One region of the Litoribacillus peritrichatus genome, then DNA from elsewhere that is predicted to be linked to it. Evidence: predicted binding sites of a transcription regulator. Region 1 holds the regulator's gene; each other region holds the start of a gene.

The links. The regulator FNR, encoded in region 1, switches genes on or off when oxygen is low (the NO sensors DNR and NnrR bind a similar motif). The targets are predictions, from matches to a motif close to TTGATNTANATCAA.
Region 2: the regulator FNR is predicted to act here: its motif matches at 5,083-5,096, upstream of nrdG (anaerobic ribonucleoside-triphosphate reductase activating protein).
Region 3: the regulator FNR is predicted to act here: its motif matches at 5,537-5,550, upstream of ABD744_RS05215 (DUF3149 domain-containing protein).

Annotation. Positions count from the first base shown of each region.
Region 1 covers NZ_BAABBN010000012.1:486,145-494,488, reverse strand. The annotation lists gene ABD744_RS18815 (ATP-binding cassette domain-containing protein) at 1-1,511, shown strand, start outside; gene ABD744_RS18810 (universal stress protein) at 1,660-2,253, opposite strand; gene ABD744_RS18805 (hypothetical protein) at 2,318-2,887, shown strand; gene ppnN (nucleotide 5'-monophosphate nucleosidase PpnN) at 2,922-4,295, shown strand; gene fnr (fumarate/nitrate reduction transcriptional regulator Fnr) at 4,364-5,143, opposite strand; gene ABD744_RS18790 (sulfite exporter TauE/SafE family protein) at 5,293-6,216, opposite strand; gene ccoS (cbb3-type cytochrome oxidase assembly protein CcoS) at 6,250-6,432, opposite strand; gene ABD744_RS18780 (heavy metal translocating P-type ATPase) at 6,489-8,344, opposite strand, start outside.
Region 2 covers NZ_BAABBN010000006.1:66,763-75,106, forward strand. The annotation lists gene zwf (glucose-6-phosphate dehydrogenase) at 158-1,624, shown strand; gene pgl (6-phosphogluconolactonase) at 1,651-2,349, shown strand; gene edd (phosphogluconate dehydratase) at 2,364-4,214, shown strand; gene ABD744_RS09525 (bifunctional 4-hydroxy-2-oxoglutarate aldolase/2-dehydro-3-deoxy-phosphogluconate aldolase) at 4,237-4,872, shown strand; gene nrdG (anaerobic ribonucleoside-triphosphate reductase activating protein) at 5,206-5,841, shown strand; gene nrdD (anaerobic ribonucleoside-triphosphate reductase) at 5,828-7,675, shown strand; gene ABD744_RS09540 (SDR family oxidoreductase) at 7,821-8,344, shown strand, end outside.
Region 3 covers NZ_BAABBN010000004.1:874,936-883,279, forward strand. The annotation lists gene ABD744_RS05195 (rhomboid family intramembrane serine protease) at 1-900, shown strand, start outside; gene ABD744_RS05200 (methyl-accepting chemotaxis protein) at 959-2,977, opposite strand; gene ABD744_RS05205 (DUF4136 domain-containing protein) at 3,397-3,957, shown strand; gene ABD744_RS05210 (protein adenylyltransferase SelO) at 4,058-5,503, shown strand; gene ABD744_RS05215 (DUF3149 domain-containing protein) at 5,605-5,775, shown strand; gene ABD744_RS05220 (hypothetical protein) at 5,866-6,228, opposite strand; gene ABD744_RS05225 (STAS domain-containing protein) at 6,506-6,886, shown strand; gene ABD744_RS05230 (GNAT family N-acyltransferase) at 6,945-8,344, opposite strand, start outside.

The DNA of each region.
Region 1 (8,344 bases):
AAGTCGATCAGATCATTAAAAAACTGAATTTGCCTGAAGATAAAAAGATGTCCGAATTGTCGGGTGGTTGGCGTCGACGTGTGGTGCTTGGCCGGGCATTGGTTTCAGAGCCTGATTTATTATTGCTGGATGAGCCGACCAACCACTTGGACATTTTGGCGATTGAATGGTTGGAGCAACAGCTGAAGCAGTTTGAAGGCAGCATATTATTGATCACTCACGATAGGAGTTTTCTGAAAAACGTTGCCAATCGTATTCTGGAGTTGGACCGGGGCAATCTGACGAGCTGGGACTGCACTTATGAAGAGTACCTGGTTCGTAAGGCGGACTGGTTAGCGGCAGAAGAAAAACACTGGCACGAATTTGACCGCAAGCTGGCACAAGAGGAAAAATGGATCAGGCAGGGCATTAAGGCGCGAAGAACCCGCAATGAAGGTCGGGTAAGAGCGCTGAAAGCCATGAGAAATGAGCGCAGTGAACGTAGAAACCGCGTTGGTAAGGCGTCATTTTCGATTTCTTCAGCCGATCGTTCTGGCAAATTGGTGGCGGAGATGGAAGGCGTTTGTCATTCCTATGGTGACCAAAAAATATTTGATAATTTCAACTTTCTTTTAATGCGAGGGGATCGAGTTGGCTTAATTGGCCCCAATGGCGTAGGAAAAAGTACTCTGTTGAAAGCATTACTTGGTCAAATGGCGCCGGATTCAGGTTCCGTTCGAATTGGCACCAAAATGGAAGTGGCTTACTTTGAACAGCTTCGTAGTCAATTAGAACTTGAAAAATCGGTGATTGATAATGTTTCAGAAGGCCGGGACAGCATTACCATTGGTGGTCAGTCTAAGCATATTATTGGTTACCTGGGTGATTTTCTGTTTACTCCGGAACGGGCAAGAACGCCTGTTAAAGCACTTTCCGGGGGTGAAAAAAACCGGGTTCTGTTGGCGCGTTTATTCAGTCAGCCTGCCAATGTTCTGGTGTTGGACGAACCGACCAATGACCTCGATATGGAAACGCTGGAGCTGCTGGAAGAACTTCTGATGGAATTTGACGGTACGATTCTTTTGGTCAGTCACGATCGTTCGTTCTTAGACAATGTGGTCAGTAACTCGTTGGTATTCCACGGAAATGGCAAGATTGAGGAATTGGTCGGCGGTTTTACTGATTGGCAGCGATCAGGGGGGAAATTTAAACACCTTGACTCCGGTAAGTCAGATAAGACGAAAACGCCGGTTGAGTCAGAAGCGGTGGTTAAAAATAATGTACCTGACAAAGCAAAACCCAAAAAATTAAGTTATAAAATTCAGCGGGAATTGGATGAGTTACCTGATCGGTTAGCAGCGCAAGAAACGTTGGTCGAAGCTTTGCAGGAAGAAGTGGCGGCCGCTGATTTCTATCAAAAAGACCATGAATACGTAACCGCCAAGCTGGAAGAAATGTCCAAGGCAGAGCAAACGCTGGAAGACATGATGGAGCGTTGGGTGGAACTGGAGGCCATGGCCGGCGGTGAATAAGCGGCTAAAAGACTGAGTGAGCGTTATACATTTCACTCAGTCTTTTTTGGATTCACTTCAGAACAAGTCTGGGTTAATTTAGCTGACGTGATTGATCTGAAGTGGTCCATTTGAGCGACTAAAAGCGTAAGTCTTTGGTTCTGAGTGGTTATATCCTTACAGCCAGTACGTCGTATTCAGCGTGGTGAATCACGTCTGATGCATGAGACCCTAACAGTAGTGCCAAACCGTGGCGGCCATGACTGCCAACAATCACAAGATCCGCTCCAATCTCTTTTGCTTTGCGGTGAACTTCTGAGTTAACCGAACCTACCACGACGTCCATCTCGACGGTTTCAAGTTCTGTCTTTTCAATGAGTTTTTTCAGGTTTTGTTTTGCATGATCAATCAGTTGATCCTGGACCTCAATGACATCAAATGGGATATCGCCACCAAAAGCAAATGCAAAGGGCTCTATGGTGTGCAGAACATGAACTTTGGAGTCAAAAGCGGTGATGAATCTCTTTGCCGGCTCTATGACTTTTTCCGATTCGTCCGATAAATCAATGGCTAATAAGATTGTGTTATAACTGGACATACAGGTATCCTCAATGAACTCCAGTGTCTGATTCGATGAATTCGACATTAATTCATTCAATTCTTCGAAACCAAGAGAATTTAACTTATTTCTAAGTAGACCATCCAATGTGTCTATGATTCTATTATTGAAGTAAGTGTTTAATGTTTCAACTTCGAGTTTCACCTGAATTCTCGATCTTTACCCTGAGTTAGATCAATTTAGTTGTTTTTCAAAGGTACGGTTAATTATGCAAGTGTGGATGGTAGTAACGTTAATGGCGGCTTTGATGGTTGTTGGATCAATCATGTGGATTATGCCTTCAAAGCATGACAGAAGAATCGCGAAACTTCGGCAGCAAGCGATTGTCTCAGGCATTAAAGTCAAATTAATGAAATATCCAGTCATTAATGTATCTGGCAGGGTAGAAGAAAACTGCCATGAAGGGGCCTCATACAGCTTTGTGGATGTACCGCTCAAAGGCGTAAAAACCGGCTGGATGCTGATACGAAGTGATGATCAGTCCGAACCATTGGACGGGGTGAATGAAAATAAACCCATAGATGGTTGGGGCTGGTACATAAAGCAAGATGAACTTCAGGAAGAAATAATAGCCCACATAATGCAGTTAACTTCAAAATATTCGGAATCACTTTTTGCTGTTTCCATTATGGCCCGCTCAATTTCCATTGGGTGGAGTGAAGCAGGTAACCAACAGGACCTGGATGATTTTAAAGTATGGGCTGCAACGTTAGCTGACTTAATGAATAAGCACTTTGTGAAAGAAGGTGATCATCAAGGCTTAGATGAGATCGACTAAACTTAATATTGGATGTACTGGCAAGGAGAGCATTATGCCGTCAGAAGTAATTGATTATTCGGTGCTTTCACCCGTTGGTAGTGTGGATGTTTTGTCCATGAACGAGGTGAATACACTCAGTGGTTTAAACAAAGGAAAAATGTACGAAATATTCCGCCGATGTGCGTTGGCGGTCATGAACAGCGGTATTGATAATGACGATATAGAACAGCTTGAAAATCAATATCGCGATTTTGATATCAATATTGTGCCCCAGGCGAGAGGCGCGTGTCTGGAAGTTCAGAATGCACCTGCAAGAGCATTCGTAGATGGAAAAATGATTCAAGGGGTGAAAGAGAATTTATATTCGGTCTTGAGAGATATCATTTACCTGAGTACTCAGCTTGATTTGGACGAGTTAGGTCAGGAAGGCAATGGGGCTCAAATTACAGAGGCTGTTTTTCATACTCTAAGGCAAGCCAATGCGCTAAAAGCTCGGATGGACCCGAACATTATCGTTTGTTGGGGAGGACACTCCATTGGCAGTGTTGAGTATGATTACACCAAAGAAGTGGGTTATCAGTTGGGCCTGAGGGGGTTTGATATTTGCACCGGTTGTGGTCCGGGCGCGATGAAGGGGCCGATGAAGGGCGCAAACGTGGCCCATGTGAAGCAAAGAATCCGCACCCCGAGGTACATAGGTCTTACGGAACCGGGCATCATTGCAGCAGAATCGCCAAACCCGATTGTGAACGAGCTGATCATCATGCCGGACATTGAAAAGCGTCTGGAGGCGTTCATTCGTTTGGGCCACGGGATTGTTGTGTTTCCTGGTGGCGCCGGTACGGCTGAAGAAATTTTGTATTTACTCGGCGTGCTGATGGGCAGTGATCACGGACAAGCGTTTCCTGTGTATTTTACGGCCCCCAAAGAGTCTGCGGATTACTTTATTGAAATCGATGAGTTTATTGGCAGTACGTTAGGGCCTGAAGCCCAGAAGCTATATGAAATTATTATTGCTGATCCTGAGCAGTTAGCAATTACTTTAAATGAAAGAATGACTGAGGTGAAAGAGCACCGGAAGTCCATTCAGGATGCATTTTACTTTAATTGGTTACTGAAGATTAATGAGGTATTTCAGGAGCCTTTTGTGCCGACTCATAAAACTATGTCCGAATTGGATTTGCATATGGATCAACCTCCGTATCAGTTGGCATCACAGCTACGGCGGGCAATGTCGGGTATTGTTGCGGGTAATGTAAAAGAACAGGGCATTGCTGAAATACACAAGCACGGTCCCTTTAAATTGCACGGTGATAAAGTATTGATGCAAAAGCTGGATAAGTTATTAAAATCTTTTGTTCGGCAGAAGCGGATGAAGTTGCCGGGCAGCAAGTACGTTCCTTGCTATGAAGTAATTACTGACTGAATTTGAGAGGAACGCAATTTAAAATATAAGCCCGAAAGGGCTTATATTTTTGTCGTTATCAACAGGCTTTAACTGGCGGATTTACTGCCGCAAGGTCTTTGTACGCTGTCTTGCAAGTCAGCAAGTTCGTAAAGTGTGTCCATATCCAGCAATTCGATGTCTCTGCTGCTGTCAATGAATCTCAGGATTTCCTGCTGTTGGAATTTACTGAAAATACGGCTAATGGTTTCAACCGCTAACCCCAGGAAGTTACCGAGATCGTTTCGGGACATGGTTAATCTGAAACGCGTTGCAGAGTAGCCTCGGCGATGAAAACGCTCAGAGAGGGAAACCAAGAACGTAGCTAAACGCTGATCTGAGGTTTTTTTGCTCAGAAGCAGCATCATTTGCTGATCTTCAGATATTTCCTGACTCATGCTGTGAAGAATCTGGTCTCTCAGCTCTGGTAAGTCGTCTGCCAGTGCGTCTAAGCTGTCGTATGGAATGTCACAAACGGTCGTTGTCTCAAGGGCAACGGTCGAGATTGGATACTTCTTCTTAAATAAGCCGTTTAAACCGATCAGCTCACCGGCAAAGTGGAAGCCAACAATCTGCTCCTCTCCGGATGGGCTGGTAACAAAGCTTTTTACACTGCCTGATCGGATTGCTAAAACCGATTGAAAATCATCGCCTTGTCGCCAGATGGTGTGACTTTTCTGGAAGGGTCTGCCGCGTTTGATGATGGCATCTAATCGGTCGACGTCGTGCCCGTCCAGCGAAATAGGAAGGCACAATGAACTTAGAGTACAATCCTGGCAGCTAACGGCCGTTCCACAGCTTTTGACTGAATTTAAGGTTTTTTGTGACATCTTCTGTATCTTCTTTAAGAATTTTTGAGTTTTATATCACATGCGAGTAAACCAATAAAGCACTTAAATAGTGCAAGGATATTTCATCGGCTTACAAATCAAATAATTAGTGATTCTAAATTATAACCATTTGGTCGTTTTTTGCGACGTTAATGATTCATTTTCGAATGATCCATCTTAGAGTGATCAACCTGGCTCTCTTGCATGCCATGATCCATGTTTGAGTGATCCATTTCTGAATGATCCATGCTGGAATGATCGATCGTGCCAGTTGATTCCGAGTGGTTCATATTAGAATGGTCAATCGTGTCATTTGGATTACCATGATTCATATTCGAATGATCTCCGGTTGAATGACCTCCGGCCGAATGATCCATACCCGCATGATTTCCATGTCCAAAGATGTGTTGGCTGTTACCAAAAATAATCCACACGCCCATCAGTATCATAAGTATAGCAGCCACATACCTGACACTTTGATTTCGAATGAAACTCGTCAGCTGTGAAGCGAGCATTCCGGTTAAAAGCATGGTCGGTAAAGTACCCAAGCCAAAAGCAAACATGATCGAGGCTGAACCCATGACCGTTGGGCTGGCTGAAGCAAGAACTAAGGTGCTGTAAACCAGGCCGCACGGAAGCCATCCCCAAAGTAAGCCAAGCATCAGTGCTTTGGGTGGATTGGATGGCGGCAAAAACGGTTTGGTCAGAGGTGAAATAAACTTCCAAATAAACTGGCCAACTTTTTCAATGGAGGTAATCGCACGAGACCAGTCTGCAACGTATAACCCCATAAGGATGATAAAGACCCCTGCGATGATTCTGAGTACCATGCCTATCATCGGGTTGATGTCGGTAAAGAAGGTGCTGATTAAACCAATCAGAACCCCGGCAAGGGTGTAGCTGATAATTCTTCCGCTATTAAAACTCAGTGATAAAGCCAGGCGATTTTTGATCGAACCTTTTGTGTTGACGCCGAAAGCGCCGGTGATTCCGCCACACATGCCGATGCAGTGTGCACCGCCTAAAAGTCCGACTAAAAAAGCTGCTGCAAAAGAAAGTGTATCTGGGGTCATATAGGTAAGATCAGGCAATAATGGATTGGAGGGTTATTTTTTCTGCGTAGGTTTTGCATCATCAGGAAGGAGTTCGTCGTCGTCATCAAACAGAATTTTATGTGCTGGTGATTCAAGGTCATCAAACTGACCGCTCTTAATGTTCCACACCAAGGCGATAACAGCGATGCTTAAAAAAATAATCGAAATAGGGATCAGGAATAAAATACTGTCCACTTGAAACCTCTTAACGCGCGATTAGCATTGATTGAGTTGCCTTGAGCTTCGTTGGTTTAAATATTACGAAGCCTAACGGCATTAAGTACTACCACCAGAGAGCTGGTGGACATACCTATCGCGGCAGCCCAGGGTGGAATGTAACCTGTGGCGGCCAGCGGTAAAGCAATCAGATTATACAATAAAGCCCACGATAAATTCTGTTTAATTACTTTTCTGCACTTAACGGCTATTTCAAATGCTTTGGATATGGCTGTCAGTTTTCCGTTCATGAGCACCATATCCGATTTGGTTTTGGCTAAATCTGTTGCTTCGCTCATTGCAATGGATACGCCTGCTGAAGCTAATACAGGAATGTCATTAATGCCATCACCAATCATGAGCGTTTTTTTATTTTGAGCGTGCAGCTCATTTAACTTGTCGAGTTTCTCTTGCGGAGATAAGCCCGAGTGGATGTTAGGTATTTGGAGTTTGTCACCTATGATCTTTGCCGCTTGAGAGCGATCACCGGTCAGCATATGAACCTGAAGATTACGTTCGGTCATTTCTGTCACTGCCTGGATGGCATCTTCTCGTTCGGTGTCTTCTACTTTGAACCAAGCCAGCGGTTGTTCGTGGTTGGCCAGTATGACCCAATGGTTGGAGTCTGGCGATTTTACTTCGGATGAATTCAGTTGTTGTGCAATGAACTCTGCATGGCCGATATGATAGGTTTCTGAGTCAATCACCCCGGATAAGCCGCCACCTGGCGTGATAACTACGTCTGTGGCTGGGCTGGTTGAACTTGGGAATGCTCTGGCAATAGGGTGTTCTGAAAGGGCTTCAAGATTCGCCGCTATATCCAAGGCTTCTTCTTTACTCAATTGATCGACGGTTGTTACATCCGCAATGGTGAGCTTACCTTGGGTGAGCGTTCCGGTTTTATCGAACAACACATCGGTGGTGGTTGGTAGCGTTTCCAGTACGTGTGTGCTGGTGATCACCAGACCTGAGCGTTTAAGGGAGGAAGTTGCTGCGGTAATAGCCGTTGGTGTGGCCAGCGAAAGCGCACAGGGGCAGGTAACCACAAGCACGGATAAGGCGATCCAAAAGGCTTTATCCGGGTCGATAAACATCCAGCATCCCCAAACAGTGACGGCCGTAATCAAGACCGCAGCGACAAACCGGCTGGCGATGGTGTCAGCAATTCTGGCAATGCGGGGCTTTGAAGACTCCGCTTTGTTCATCAGCTCAACAACGAGGTTTAAGGTATTTTGGTGGCCGATTTTAATGATCTCAACGACTAAAGGATGGTCCAGGCAAACGGTACCACCTAAGACTTCATCGCCAATGGTTTTAGAGACGGGCAGGTATTCACCCGTTAATGCCGATTCATCCAGATCCGCCGTGCCTTCGATGACGCGAGCGTCAGACGGCACGGTATGCCCGGGCTTGATCAGCACTTGATCGCCTAGTTTAATTTGCTCTGTGGAGGTTATCTGATATTCGCCATCTTTATAAACCAGTGTGGTGTTTGGGAGTAAACCAATTAACTCATTACTGGCTTGGGAATTTTGATGTCGGGCTTTCATTTCAAAAAAGCGACCTAACAACAAAAAGAAGGTAAACATACAAACCGAATCAAAGTAGACCTCACCGGTTCCCTTGAATGTGGCCCAGATGCTGGCAGAGAAGGCGAGAGCTATGGCAATGGACACCGGTACATCCATCGTTAAGTGACGGGTTTTGAGGTCGCGAAACGAGGCTTGGAAAAACGGAAATGAAGAATAAAGCACAACGGGCGTTGTTAGGAATAAACTGGCCCATCGGATAAAAGACTCGTAGGACTGATCAATGCCCGTGTAGTGACCAAAATATAAGGCATTGGCCATCATCATCACCTGCATCATGCCGATACCTGCAATTCCTAAGC
Region 2 (8,344 bases), on a different contig from region 1:
AGTAATTCTGAGCTAACACCGTGTCGGCCGATTCCAGGTCATCCAAACTGAAACAGCGCCGCGCTTAGCTTTTAGAATTAGATGTACGTCCACCATCGGTAATACCTCCCGGGTCTTTGCAAGACGTGTGGATTTTTATTACCTGTCAGGAGACATCATGTCCTTACCAGCACAAGCGTTTGAGTTAGTTTTGTTTGGCGCAGCCGGCGATTTATCACTGCGTAAATTGTTTCCATCCCTGTATTGTTTACACCTCGACAACCGAATTCATCCGGACGGACGAATCATCGCCGTGGCGCGCCGCGATTATGACCGGGAAGGCTTCCTTGAACTGCTCAAATCCTCCCTTGAAGAATTTCTGGCCGATGGCCTTTTCGATGAAGACACCTGGAAAAGTTTTTCAAAGCGGGTCAGCTACGCTCAGATGGACATCACCGACCCCGTCAGCTATCAGGACCGACTCAAGCATTACTTAACCAATCCGGACGTGGCGAAAGTTTATTATCTGGCCACACACAGCGACTTATACGGCACCATATGCCAACACCTGTACAGCCATCAGCTGTTAAAAGGCGATGCTCGTGTGGTTCTGGAAAAGCCCATTGGCATGAACCACCAAAGTGCCTTACAAGTCTGTAAAGAAGTGGACAAATACTGCAACGAAGAGCAGATCTACCGGATTGATCACTATCTGGGCAAAGAAACCGTCCAAAATCTGTTAGCACTGCGTTTTGCCAATTCCATTTTTGAACACCAGTGGAATCAGCGCTACATTGATCACATCCAGATCTCCATCAGTGAAACACTGGGCGTGGAACAACGTGCCGGCTTTTATGAATCCGCCGGAGCCATGCGGGATATGGTGCAGAACCACCTACTGCAACTGCTTTGTATGGTGGCGATGGAACCTCCGGCTCAGCTCGATGCTGAGTCTATTCGCGATGAAAAAGTTAAGATCCTGAAAGCCCTTAAACCTCTGGTTGGTGAGCACATCAGTGAAAACGTGGTTCGGGGACAGTATCAGGAAGGGTCCCGTAATGGCCAACCCACCAAAGCCTACCGCGATGAAGAAGGCGTCGACCCCCACAGTGACACCGAAACCTTCGTGGCCATGAAAGTTGAAATCGACAACTGGCGTTGGGCCGGCACCCCGTTTTATTTAAGAACCGGTAAACGCTTACCCGACCGGGCCTGTGAGATTGTCGTGCAATTTAAAGAAGTGCCGCATTCAGTCTTCGAGCTTCAACATGCCTCCGCCATGGCAAATAAACTAATCTTTAGACTACAACCGGACGATGGCATTAAATTGCAATTGTGTGAAAAGCGGGTGGGCAAAGGCATGAGTGTCAAGCCTGTGCTGCTTAGCCTGACCGCAGAACACGCCAAAAAAGATCGCGTCCCTGATGCCTACGAACGATTACTGGCCGACGCCATCGAAGGCAACCCCACTTTGTTTCTGCGTGAGGATGAACTACTCACCGCCTGGAAGTGGATTGATCCGATTCTTCAATCCTGGCAACAAAGCGGGGCTCGTCCCGAATTTTACCACGGCGGCGTGTGGGGGCCGGCGGCCGCCACGCTGTTACTCGCAAAAGACGGTCGCCTCTGGCAAGAAAGTCATTAATACAAAATGGCTGGGAGAGTTAGCAAATGAAGCTGCATGAACAAATTTACCAAACACACCGAGAGTTGATTGAAAGCCTGACCTTACAACTGGCGGACCATCTGCGAGGGGCCATTGAACACCACGGCAACATCAGCTTTGTGGTCAGTGGCGGCAACACCCCAAAACCACTGTACAAACAATTGAGTCAGCAACATCTGGCGTGGGATCACGTAACCATTTGCCCTTCGGATGAGCGATGGGTGGCCACAGATCACGACGACAGCAACTACAAGATGCTGAAAAACACACTGTTGCAGAACGCCGCCGACAAGGCATCGTTGTTAAGCCTCAAGTCGGATCAGGCGTTCAGCGATGCCGCCATGAGTCTCACCCCTGCGGTTCAGGCCTTATCCAAGCCATTAAATATAGTGTTACTGGGAATGGGGGATGACGGTCACATTGCTTCGTTATTTCCCGATGCCAATGAATTGGAGCACGCATTATCGGCGCCGCTTTCTGAGCCGGTTTCAACCATTCAATCCGAGTCCAAAGGGGCGCGGGTCACTTTAACCTTACCCACGTTATTAAATGCCGAACACATTTTTTTGTTGTTCACCGGCAATGAAAAGTGGCACGTCTACAAAAAAGCCAAAGAATCGCCCAGCAGCTTATCATTACCCATCGGCCATTTACTGCACAAAGCAACATGCCCTCTGACCGTATGTTGGAGTCCCGATGTTTAAGGAACTCAGATAATATGAACAACCTCATGCAAACCGTGAATCCCGTCGTTCAGGAAGTGACCGACACCATCATTGAACGCAGCAGCACCAGCCGAACTCGCTACTTGAGTCAGATGCGCAGCCAGGCACAATTAAAACCCCACCGATCACAACTGAGCTGCACCAACCTTGCCCACAGCTTTGCTGCCTCGGACGAAGAAGAAAAAATCATACTCAAGCAGGCACACAGCAAGGCCAACATCGCCATTGTTACCGCCTACAACGACATGCTATCGGCTCACCAACCTTTGCAACATTACCCGGAACTGATCAAACAAACGCTGTTAAAACTGGGCCATACCGCTCAGGTAGCAGGCGGCGTTCCAGCGATGTGCGATGGCATCACCCAAGGTCAGCCGGGCATGGAATTATCTTTGTTCAGCCGGGATACCATCGCCCTTTCCACAGCTGTGGCGTTGTCCCACAATGTGTTTGATGGCACCTTATGCTTAGGGGTGTGCGACAAAATTATACCTGGCTTGCTCATGGCGGCCCTACGCTTTGGGCATTTACCCACTATTTTCGTCCCTGCCGGGCCCATGGGCTCTGGCATCAGCAATTCGGAAAAGGCCAAAACCCGTCAGCTGTTTGCCGAAGGCAAAGCCTCACAAGAAGAATTATTAGACTCAGAGTCCAAGTCGTACCACAGTGCAGGCACCTGTACTTTTTACGGTACGGCCAATACCAACCAGATGCTGATGGAAGTGATGGGCTTACACCTCCCGGATTCGGCGTTCACACCGCCGGACTCAGGTCTTCGCCATGCTTTCATTGAACAAGCCGCAAAGCGTATCTCCGAAATTACCGGCCTCAGTAACCACTACACACCCGTTGCCGATGTCGTATCAGAAAAAACCATTGTAAATGCCATGGTCACCTTGATGGCGACTGGCGGATCAACCAACTTAATCATCCACTTAACCGCCATCGCCCGTTGTGCCGGTATTCACATTACCCTGGACGACTTCGATAAACTCTCTTCCGTGGTGCCACTCATCGCCCGGGTTTATCCCAATGGTCAAGCCGACGTCAACCAATTCCATCATGCGGGCGGCACCAGCCGGGTCATCCATGAATTATTGGCCGCAGACTTATTGCATGATGACGTCACCACTGTTGTTGGCGATACGCTACGAGATTACGCCCGACGCGCAGCACTGAAGAGTCAAACCATCGTCTACCACTCGCCCCCGTCCGACACCGACAACGCCAATACAACTGGAAACGATATTATCCGCAGCGCCGATGCCCCCTTTGATGCCATTGGCGGGATCAAACGGCTGAAGGGTAACCTGGGGGATGCCATCATCAAAGTTTCCGCCGTACCGAAAGAACAGTGGGTCATCAAGGCTCCTGCGCGCGTTTTTCATGATCAGGCCGACTTCATTAAAGCCTTCCATGACGAGCAACTCACGGGTGACTTCATCGCCGTAGTGCGCTTTCAGGGGCCAAAAGCGAACGGAATGCCCGAGCTGCATAAACTGATGCCCTTGTTAGGCAGTCTTCAGGACAAAGGTCAGAAAGTCGCGTTAGTCACGGACGGTCGATTGTCCGGCGCATCGGGTAAAGTACCTGCCGCGCTGCACATTTGTCCGGAAGCCATGCAACTGGGGCCGATCAGCCAAATTCAGGAAGGCGACATGATAGAACTGGATTGCCATCAGGGAGTTCTCAAAGTCACCGGCTGCGATCTCAGCACCCGACCATTTGCGCAACCCCCCTCGGGTCACGTTCAGGGCGTTGGCCGAGAACTGTTTTCCGTATTCCGACACTCCGTCGGGCCAACCAGCCAAGGAGCAATCAGCATCCAATGGGAAGAAGCATAAACGCCGCTAAGGAAGCACGCATATGAGCAACAGTTTCAAGCAACTCATCGAACAATACAGCCCGGAGTCCAAACCGGTTTTACCCGTCATAGTGATCGAAGACATTGAACACGCCGTTCCCTTGGCTCATGCACTGGTGAATGGCGGTATTCATTTTCTTGAAATCACCCTGCGCACAGAACACGGGCTGGAAGCCATTAGACGCATCAAACAAGAAGTCCCCCATGCCTGTGTCGGGGCCGGAACCGTCACCAACGAACGTGATTTTGAAAACTGTCTCGATGCAGGCGCCGAATTTTTAATCAGCCCGGGGATCACACCAACACTGGCCAAATACGCAGAGGACACTCCGGTGCCCTATTTGCCCGGCATCGCCTCAGCGTCCGAGTTGATGCTGGCCCAGGAATACGGGCTGAACGAACTCAAGTTTTTCCCGGCGGAGCAAGCCGGCGGAGTCAAAATGCTTAAAGCGCTGTCCGCGCCTTTTCCTGATATCCGATTTTGCCCAACCGGTGGCATCAACGCCGATAACGCCAAACAATACCTGACACTCAACAGCGTCATGGCGGTGGGAGGCAGCTGGATTTGCCCTTCTGAGCTTATTCAAGCCAACCAATGGCAAGCCATTACCGATTTATGTTTACTCAGCCATCGCTGATTCCAGCTTCGCCGGAGTTTAATATTCTCTGCTCCGGCGTGTATTCCAAAACCATTCAGAACTATCACTCCGGTCATTGCAAAGCGTGAGTGATCTCCCGAAATATTCAAGACCGTTTCGTTCCAAAACCCCCATCGTTTCACCCTCACATCCTTCATCGTCGTACATATAAATCACTCAGCCACCACCTATACGGATTCATCCAAAGCATTGATCCAGATCAATCACTTTGACTGGCAACCCACACCAAACACAATATATTGTATCTAAACACAAACACACCACACCATATATAGACATATATTATTTATGGGTATTTGAAGGACGTATCCAATGGAACTCGATCATCTGATTTATCCCTCGACGGAACATCAACCAATTCGAACCACCAAACCACATCCTCAGGCGCCCGAGTTTCACCACCAAAAAGTGAAGGAAAAACCCTTCAACAGCTCTCAAGCCCAAATCGTATTTCAGGAATTACCTGAACACATTTCACTGGCCTATACCATTTATGGCTGCCCTTTGGCCTGCAAAGGTTGCCACAGTGAAGACACTTGGGACAAACGTCAGGGCCACGCATTGTCCGATCAATCATTTACTGAAGATTTGGTCACTTATCAGGGCTTAATCAATGCCGTGGTTTTTTTTGGTGGCGAATGGCATCCATTGGCATTGCAGGCCAAGTTAAAAATTGCTCAGGCCCATGGCCTGAAAACCTGTTTATACACTGGGCTTGATTCAGTCTCCCGACTATTAAAGCCCCATCTGGATTTCGTCAAAACCGGTCGCTGGATTCCTGAGTTGGGCGGATTAGATGCAACCACGACCAATCAAAAATTTCTGAAACTGGAGCACGGAGAAGTGGTTGAAGACCTTACTCACTGCTTCAGAAAATCCTCAAACAACATCAATTCAACCCCATATTTGACTAACACGCACCAAGGAGTCACTCATGCTTCGGCTTAATACAGATCAAGTGAACGATAAGCTTAATTTCATCGAATCTTATATCCACGCAAATAATGCGGCGGAAGGTTCTGCGGTCGACGCCAATGCCAACGTCACTCATAAGAACATTGCCACGCTGGAAAGCGAGCTGATGAAAGACGCCATCATTCAAGTGAACCGGGCACGAGTAAGAAACAAAATCGCAGAGCTGTTTGGTGAACCATTGGCCGAAGAATATTTGCGCCAAATTGAAGATCACGAAATCTATGTGCACGATGAAACCAGCTTAAAACCTTACTGCACCTCCATCACCATGTACCCTTTCCTGTTGGACGGCTTGAAAGGGTTGGGAGGCGAGTCCAAAGCCCCTAAACACCTGGAGTCTTTCTGCGGGTCTTTCGTGAATCTGATTTTTGCGATCAGTGCCCAATTTGCCGGTGCCGTCGCGACCGTTGAATTCCTGACTTATTTCGATCACTTCGCCCGTCAGGATTATGGCAACGATTACCTGACCACCCACCCGAAAGAAATTGGCAATCACCTCCAGCATGTGGTCTATGCATTAAACCAACCCGCTGCCGCTCGCGGTTATCAAAGTGTGTTCTGGAACATCTCTCTCTACGATCAATATTATTTTGAATCCATGTTTGGTGATTTTGTGTTCCCACCAAACAAACATGGCGATATGGTCAAACCCCAGTGGCAGTCCGTCAAAGGCTTGCAAGAATTCTTCATGAACTGGTTTAACGAAGAACGTAAAAAAGCCATTCTGACCTTCCCTGTGGTGACGGCCGCAATGCTGACCAACGAAGGCCAATGTAGGGATACCGAGTTCACCGAGTTTTGCGCTCAACAAATGGCGGACGGCAACAGCTTCTTTGTGTACCAATCGGATAATGCCGATTCGCTGGCCTCCTGCTGCCGACTGCGCAATGAAATTACCGAAAACACCTTTTCCTACACGCTGGGCGCCGGAGGTGTCGCCACGGGTTCAATTAATGTCATTACCTTAAACATGAATCGTCTGGAGCAAGACGGCAGCGACCTGAATGAAGCCATTGTTAAAATTCAAAAATATCAAATGGCCTACCGGGCATTGATGGAAGAATATCAGGACAACGGCATGTTGCCGGTCTACGACAGTGGATTCATCAGCCTCAATAAGCAGTTCTTAACCATCGGCATCAACGGCATGGCCGAAGCCGCCGAAAGTAAAGGCATTACCGTGGGCAATAATCCGGACTATAAAGCGTTTGTCCGATCCCGCTTGCAAGTCATCTACCAGGCAAACCAGAAAGCAAAAAAAGAAACGGGTTACCTGTTCAACACCGAGTTCGTGCCCGCTGAAAACCTCGGCGTAAAAAATGCCAAGTGGGACAAAAACGACGGTTATCAGGTCGCCCGCGATTGCTATAACTCATACTTCTACATCGTAGAAAATGAGCTGAGCAATGCCCTGGATAAATTCATCCTCCATGGCCGGGAAATGACTGAATATCTGGACGGCGGGTCGGCGTTACACCTCAATCTCGATGAAGCACTGACCAAACAACAATACGTGCAGTTATTTAATATTGCCGCCACCACCGGCTGTAATTATTTCTGTATTAACGTCAAAATCACCATTTGTAATGAATGCAATCATGTGGATAAACGCACCTTACACGCTTGCCCGTCATGTCACAGTCAAAACATAGATTATGGCACTCGGGTCATCGGTTATCTGAAACGCGTATCAGCGTTCAGCCAGGCGCGCCAGAAAGAACATGGCATTCGTCATTACCACAGGCAAGCGCCAGCCCATCCAGTACAGCCTCAAGCGGGGCTACACACTAATACTCTCAGGGTTTAATCGCTTCCGACCATCTGTCAAAAGCAGCAGTCAATCCCGTTGGCTGCTGATACAACCACCACAAAAGTCTCTGTAAAAACATGAATGTACGACTATTCTATGGTACAACGTCACCCACATTCTATGGATTCAAGGAGACGATCCCGTGACTAAAACCGCCATCATTACCGGAGCCACCTCAGGCTTTGGCCAGGCCTGCGCTCGCAAATTCGCACACGACGGCTATAAGTTGGTTATCGTGGGTCGTCGAAAAGAAAGGCTCGAAGCACTGCAAAGCGAACTGTCCCAAATAACCGACGTGCATTATTTGGTGATGGATGTGCGAGAGCGCCAAACGGTCTTTGATGGTTTTTACGAGTTACCCGAGGCGTTCAATAAACCCGATGTTCTGATCAATAATGCCGGGTTGGCATTAGGCCTTGAGCCTGCGCATCAAGCCAATCTCGACGATTGGGAAACCATGCTCGACACCAACTGTAAAGGTTTGATGTATTGCACACGAGCGTTATTGCCTGGCATGGTGGAGCGTAAATGTGGTCACATCATTAACGTCGGTTCCATGGCAGGCAACTGGCCTTATCCCGGCGGTAACTGCTATGGTGCATCCAAAGCCTTTGTGCAACAGTTTTCCCGAAATCTGCGTTCCGATGTTCACGGCTCCGGCGTAAA
Region 3 (8,344 bases), on a different contig from region 1:
TGTTTAGGTGCGTCGGATCTTAACTGCCCGGACTGTGCTGAGTCGCTGCAACGATTCCATTTGCTGAAAGACTTTGAACTTGAAGTGGATGTTTGTCAGTCGTGTTCCGGTGGCTGGATTGACCATGAAGAAATCGAACAAGTTGAGCAATCACCTCGTATACGGCAAGCGCTCAGCAACATTAATGGTGGCACTTCCTGGAAAACCTGGGTATTTCAGTTTTTGTCTCAGATGCCGGTGGAGTACAACATCAAACCGCATTTAAAACCCATCGTGACCTGGTCTTTGATTGCGATGAATGTGGTGATCTTCTTGATGTATTTTGGGAATGAAAGCGCAACGATCGAGATTTTATCCCAGTTTGCTAACACACCTGCGCATATTGCTCAGGGCGAGCAACTATGGACGTTATTGACGAGTACATTTCTTCATGGAGGCATCATTCACCTGCTCGGGAACATGTATTTTCTGTATCTGATCGGCGATAACATTGAGGATGCTCTCGGACACTTCAAGTTTTTGGTGCTGTATTTGGTATGCGGTGTCCTCGCCAGTGTGATCAGTGTTTTATTCGGCCCTGACCGTGTCATTCCCAGTGTTGGCGCGAGTGGTGCCATTGCAGGGTTGTTTGGTTTGTATATCATCTGGTTTCGTCATGCCAGCCTGACGTTTATGTTCATTGTGTTCCAAAAGAAGCTGTCACCGGTTTGGTATTTTGCCATTTGGTTAGGACTCAATTTCTGGGGAATGTTTACCGGGGCTGAGGGGGTGGATTATGGCGCTCACATTGGTGGCTTCATCGTGGGGATTTTGATTGCTTTGGCGCTAAAACCTTATGTGTTGAAGCGGAACCCAATTTTAGGCATGTTGACTGACCCAGCCGCTCAGATTTCACGCTGAGTGACTGGAGGCAAAAGGGGGCTTATGTGAAATAGAGCCCCTTTGTTTTCAGCTAATATCAAGTAGAGAAGGATTCCGCCAGTCGTTTAAGATTAGAAACCAGCAGAGCCTGCTCTTTACTTGCGGATGAAATTTCATTTGAACCCGTCACGGTTTGTTGAGACATTTCATCAATTCTGACCACGTTTTTATTCAGTTCATCGTTAACCGTTGAATACTCTTCGCTGGCACAGGCGATTTGATGATTCATATCCCGAATCGTACTGATGGCGATGCCAATATTAATCAGTGATTTCTCAACTTGCTTGGCTTTTGACACGGTTTCATCCACTTTGCTTTTTGATGATGCAACCGATTTGTATGCATCTTCGGTGTCTTTACGGAAGGTGTTGATGATGCCTTCAATTTCGCCGACGGAATCGTGAGTACGCTGCGCTAAGGCACGAACCTCATCAGCAACTACCGCAAAGCCTCGGCCTTGTTCGCCGGCTCGGGCGGCTTCAATCGACGCATTCAGTGCCAATAGGTTGGTCTGTTCAGCCACGTTTTTAATCACGTCCAGTACGCTGGTGATGCCGATACTGCTGTCTTTCAGTTTGGAGATGATGGCCTCAACGGTTGTGATTTCATTATCCAGCAGTTCTATAGCGCCCACCGTTTGCGAAACTAAGCTGTTGCCTTCGCTTGTTTGGCTGTCTACGTTGCCTGCTGCTTCCGCCGCTCTGACGGTACTGTTGGCCACTTCTTCTGCGGTGGCCGCCATTTGATGAATGGCAGTTGCCAGTTGTGAGGTTTCTACTTGTTGTTCGGCCAGGTTGATTGTACTTTGCTGAGAGGTGGTGGCTGTTTGTTGTGCCGCAGCAGCAAGCTGAATGCTCGATTGGCTGATTTCCTGCACTATATGGGCAAAGGAACTGAGCATAGTGTTCAGGCTACGGGCAATGATGCCAAGGTCGTCATTGCTGTAGACCTGGGCGGTGGATGACAGTTTTTTATCTTGAGTTGCTTTGGTGATTACTTGGAGAATTTCTTTGACCTGAGTGTTGATGCTGGTAACGATGAGCCAAGCGATAACCAAAGCGGATGTGGCAATCAAAGTAAGTACCAGTAGCTGTGTGTTTCGGTCATTTTGAACTCGGTCAATCCGTTCGTTCAACAGCAGTGTCATTTCAGGCACTGCGTTGTTGAGCAACATGCTGGATTTGGCGATGGCGTCTGAACCTGCGTTAAAAATTTCTGAGCTGGATATCTCGATGTTGTTGGTATTCAGAATTTTCTCGTCAATTAATTTCAGAAAATAGTTCGCACTGTTTTGGCTTTGATCAAATACCGCTGAAAGGTCGTTCTCAAGTGTTGGGTGTAGGGTATTCTTAAACGCTGTGGTCAGCGCAGTTTCTGCGCTTTGCACCCGTTGCTCAATCTGAAAAGTAAAGATACTCAGTTCCTGTGCTTCTTCCCGGGACATATTTCCGGAGGCAGCAATGCCTGAAGTCATGCCGCGTGTTTTACCGAGAGCTTCCATTAGCTCTGGTAAAGTCACTGTGATCAAGTCCATCAGGTAATAAGTATCGAGGTCGGGGTCCAGCGTCAGCTGAGATTGATCTGCGATGTGAACCATTAACGCTAATACATCCTGAATCAGTTCTGTATGTGAGTTGAACGACTGGCGAGGCTCCATGACCCGCTTTCCGTTTAGTGTGTTCCAGTGACTTCTGATTTCCTGAGTCAGTTTGGCCGTTTTAAACTGTTTTCCAAATTGGCTTTCTGCAAGCTCAAGCTCTTGGAGCAGTTTGGCCATTTTGCTTTCTTCATGGCGGATTTGTGGCTCGAATGTTTTATCACCATTTAGGTAAACGGCCATCATTCCTCGGTGTTTGGCTATGGTTTGTTGGAGAGGGCTGACGAACGTCAGAAATTTCATGCCCTGGATTTCTTGTTGAGCAAAATTAATGCGGTAATTGGCCGAGTTCAGGTAAAAGAACAACAGAATGACGGTGGGAATCACCAATAACACAGTTAGGAAGGCTATTTTGGCTGACAATGGTCGGTTATTGATGAAAGCGGGTAGTTTGATCATGATTCTATCCTGAACGGTTGTCTTTTGTAGGATAACTGATGGCTTTCTCGTCTGACGTTGCTTGACGGTTCACCTGATTAAAAAACAGATTTTTGAACAGAGTGTTCAACGTTTTAAAGAATTACTGGAATATAGTCGTCCTCATAAAATTTTGCCGTGAGGAATACCTGAGTAAACTTGTAGGAATTAGTGCATTGTCTTTGTGGAATATTGATCAACTGGACAGGTTGATCTGGAAGTCTGTTGCTGACAACACGGATGTTGTTGGTATTCATGCTATTCGCTCATAGATAGAAGTGAACTTTTTTGCGAAGGTCTATTCTTAGATGTAGTGAGTGCTAAAACTTGACGTCGGTTTTAAAACTCAGATTGATAAACGGGCTTGCCAGTGAGTAATGTGGTGGCAGTAGGAGTGGGTTGTGAAATATTTTTTAATTGTGTTGGTAAGTTTTTCGTTGATGGCGTGCAGTACCTTTCGGAGTACTTCTGATTACGATGTAAAAACAGATTTTTCGAACTTGAAGACCTACGCATGGCAAACTCAAAACAAAGAAACAAAATACCCCGGAAATGATCTGGTTGATAAACGCGTTATACAGGCGGTTGACCACCAGTTGACCAAAAAAGGCATTACTGTAGAGACCGAAGAAAGTGCAGATATTCTAGTGCGCTTTTTTACCAGAACAGAACAAAAAATAGACGATGATGGTTTTCGAACCAGTATCGGTTTTGGGTCGTTTGGCAGTTCAGGGTGGGGCAGCAGTGTTTCAGTGCACTCTCCGGTTGAAACCAAAGACGTCGGTATTCTGGTGGTGGATATGGTTCAGCGCGAGACCAATAAATTGATCTGGCGTGGTACGGTCGAAGATGTCTTTCGCGAACACGGTACACCGGAAGAGCGTGCACACCGAATCCGAAAAGCGGTTGAACATATGTTAAAAGAGTTTCCGCCTAAGCCTGTCTCTGCAACAATAGATTAATTCAGTGCTGAGTTGCTGCCAGTTCGGAATCTAATGATTCAATACTCATAGAAGGGTAAAATGGGACTCTATCTGCAACAGCCTCCAGGATATTCTTTTCATGCAGTTTTCAAATACCTACCTTAATTTGGGTGAACGCTTCTATCAAAAGGTGCCGCCGACACCGGTTAAGTCACCCGAATTATTTCTGTGGAATTCTGAACTTGCTGACTCTCTGGGGTTTGATGCTTCAGAAAACGCATTACGAGCAAAGTACTTTTCCGGTAATCAGGTTGTGCCAGGCTCTTGCGCCATTGCGACCGTATATGCCGGGCATCAGTTTGGCAGCTTCAATCCACAATTGGGCGATGGCAGAGCCCACCTGCTAGGCGAGGTTGTGGATGCTGATGGTGTGAGAAAGGATGTTCAGTTGAAAGGTTCTGGGCCAAGTGCATTTTCCCGGAATGGCGACGGTCGTTGTGCTCTGGGGCCTGCTGTTCGTGAGTTCATTATGAGTGCTGCAATGAAGTCATTAGGCGTGCCGACGACCGAATGTCTGGCGGTGGTTCGGACCGGTGAAGCGGTCTATCGTCAAACTCCCCAGCCAGGGGCAGTGGTAACCCGAGTTGCTTCGAGTCACTTGCGAGTCGGAACCTTCCAGTTTTTTGCTGCTCAAGGGGATGTCGAGTCTTTAAAAGCGTTAAGTGAATTTGCTATCAATCGCCACTACTCCGATATCACCGAGCAGGGCGATCAAAGGTACATTTGCTTTTTGGATCGAGTGATAGAAAAGCAAATAGAGCTGATTGTTTCATGGATGCGCGTTGGTTTTATCCATGGCGTGATGAATACAGACAATACGGCCATTTCAGGGGAGACCATTGATTATGGTCCCTGCGCTATGATGGGCGTCTATGACCCTGAAACTGTGTTCAGTTCTATAGACAGAAATGGCCGTTATGCGTTTGGAAATCAACCGGGTATTGCCAACTGGAATATGGCTCGTTTTGCGGAATGTCTGTTGTTATTGGTTAACCATGAAGATGAGCAGATTATGGCGCAAGTGATTGCGCTTGTGAATGGGTTTGCTGAGCGTTACCGCCAGGCTTACCTGCAGATGATGGCTGGTAAGTTGGGGATATTCAATTTGTCTCCGGCGGATGAATCCTTGATCGAAGAGATCTTACAGGCCTTTTTGGAAAGAAAGTTGGATTACACCCAAGGATTTGACCTCTTGACCAAGTCTTTTACATCGGAAGCTGCAATGAAAGACATTAAAGCCTCACTGGGGACTGTGTTTGATCAATGGCTTGTGCGTGTTAACAGCCAGGTAAATATGGTCGATGCTATTGAAGCTCGTATGAGGGCTCATAATCCGGTTGTGATTCCGAGAAATCATCACCTGGAAGCGGTACTTCAGGCCAGTGAAGAGTCGGGCTCTTCTGATGCGGCAAATGCGTTTTTGGCCATTTTGACTCAGCCTTATCAAGAGGTGAGTGGCACCTCTGAGTATCAGGCCACCTCAGAAGAGTATGACAGAAGGTATCAAACGTTTTGTGGCACATAAATTACTATAAAAAGTAAGGATATAGCGGCAGTATTGATCTAAATCAGATCATTTTCTGACCTCGGTTTTAAAATCAAAGATAACAATTTGATGAGGGAAGGATGATGAATACATTTTTTGATTTGTTTACTAGCCTGAGCGGGATCTTGAGCTTGTTTGTGGTGGTTTTTGTAATAGGAATGGGCATTTTCTGTGGGTATATGTTTATTTCTAAAATGAATGCCGAGGGAGAGGAGTACGACAGAACGCACCCTAACCCTTTGGAAAAATAGCCTGTTCTTTCTTTGGTCATTTCGTTTGTTTAGCCCTTCCTAAGCCTGCGTTGTGCAGGCTTCGAGCGCCTCTGGTATTTACTTCGTTATTTACATCGTTAAAAGATACGCGATGAATAAAATCGCAAAGAGTAAATTTGCCACCCCGACTTTTAAAAACTCATCTTTAGGGAAGTTAAATTTCAAATAGCTGATAAAGGCTGATGCGAAAGACCAGAGCTTGAGTGCTATACCGAATGATAAAAGTGGCAGTGCAAGTTCAGGAAACAAAAATACGTATAAGTAAATAACGGAGAACAGCAGTGCGGTGCCACCTGTAAAAATTCGACATTGCATGTAGTCCGAAGGGAGTTGATCTTTGGATTCCTGGGTTACTGGAATCGGTGCTTGAAACCAGATGCTAATGGAGCCAATCAGATTGAAGATGGCTGCGATGATCAGTATGTATTCCATAAAATTACCTTCATGTTGTTGAAACGAAAATAATGCTTTTGAAGGTATATCACAGGGAAAACTGGCGATAAAAAAGGCGTGTTGAAATTGTGAATTCAAACAAGCGTTTAACTGGTTTGTGCGATTTAATGGTGATTTTTGGTTCTTTGTTATTAGTTATTGATTGTTGGTAGGGTGAATGCATTAAACGTTAGTTGGGTGTTCAAATGTATGAAACCAGCTATGATAGATTGAAGTTCACAGGTGGTGGTTAGCGGTCGTCTAAAAGGAGAGTAAAGTGGCGTTAGATATTCAAGTGGTTGATGGGCAATCTTCGAAAGTAAAGCGGGTTATTCTGGCCGGGTCGTTGGATTCGGATACGGCACCGGAACTTGAGGCTTTGGTGTCTGAACTTGTTGCTTCGGATTTGGATTTATTGATTTTTGATATGAAACCTCTTGAGTTTATCAGCTCTGCAGGTTTACGAGTTGTCTTTATGGCAACCAAACAAATGAAAGCAAAAGGCGGACGTTTGGCTGTCGCTAACCGTCAGGTTCAAATAACGAAAGTCTTCGAGATTGTAAAAGCTCTGCCGGATTTAACGATTTTCCGGGACGATGCTGAGATGGACGATTACCTTGCGGCCATGCAGGAAAAATTTCGATCCGGGCAAGACTGATTTTCTGCCGATCAGGTTGTCGTACCCGAGACACTCTTTTCAAAAGAGTGTCGAGTTCTCAGTCCTGCCAATGGCGACGGTAGCGAATGAAAAACATCACTTTAAAGGACTTTCTCAGTAATTTGGCCTTAATTCGTTCCCAGTGGCGGTAACGAATGACTCTTTTCTTTATCAGATGCGAATTCACTATGCCCCAGAGTGGCCACCAAATTAATTTCTTCACCCCTTTGGCCCGAATGGCTGCATCCCTGTGTATGACCAGTACATGCATCGCCAAGTCGTTGTATTTAGGCTGAATGAATTCGTGTTCAGTGAGTTTAAAACCTATGGACTGATACAGGTTGAGTAAGTATTTATCACTGCTTGCAATGATGTAATTTTTATTGAGCATCATGGTCAGCATGTAAATCTGTTCAAAAATACCGTGCAGAATGTCTGTATCTCGATAGTCTGGGTGTAAACAGAGTGCCGCAATTTCAAGCGTTTCTGCGCTCGGTGGCAGGTCTGTCAGGGCGTTTTTATCGAAAAAGGTCTGGATTTCAAACGGCTTTTGATTTCCGTCGCCCACGATGATGGTTGCGCTGCCGATGATTTCATCATTGTGCATGACCATTAAAATGTGGCTGTAATCATCAAAAAAGTAAGAGACTTTTTCCAGGTTGGCTTCGGCATCAATTTTGTTGACGCCGGAGTAGGCAAATCGTCTTGTTCGAAGAACGGCTTCGTAATCTGCCTGGGTTTCTACATATTTGTATTGTATGAATTCTTTCACGGTTTTGACGGCAAAACCCGCGTTTCGAATTTCTTCCGGCGTAGAAGACGTGTACCTCATCAGGTATTTATTGAGATTATCGGTTAAAACCGGTGGTAATTTCTTAATGATGTGAATAAAACACTGAACCGTGCCATCGGCGTGGAACTTGATGGATGAGACCCTGCCCCTGATTGGGTTAGAAGGTTGGAACATGCCCAGATTGAAGGCAATTTCCATGTTGGTAAATAAGGTGAACTCAGGTTGAATGCCGGAAACCAGAAACCCTTCTTTACTGACTTCATTAATTTCAAAAAAAGATAAGGTTTTGTATTGGAACGGGTGGAAAATCTGCCCTGTCAGGCGGTGGCTTCCTGTCAGTGGAATGGCCCGGTATTTAGGCACTTGTTTGAAGCTGTCAGCCATGACTCTCAGGGATATTCGGAGTTGATTGTTGACCCGATCCATTTCAATGATCTGAGCTTTAATGGCGTATTGTTGTTCTATTAAAGGACTGAATTGAATGACGGTAATTTGGCCGGGGAAACAAAGTTCATCGTATTGTTCATCCGAGATCAGGCTGAAACCGAAACTGGTGTAATCTCCCAAAACCACCGGTACGGTCTGATCCGCGAAAATGAGTTCAGCTTTGTAACCATGATTGCTCGGAAGAAGTGGGCGATGGACTTTTCGGTCTGTTTCTTTTG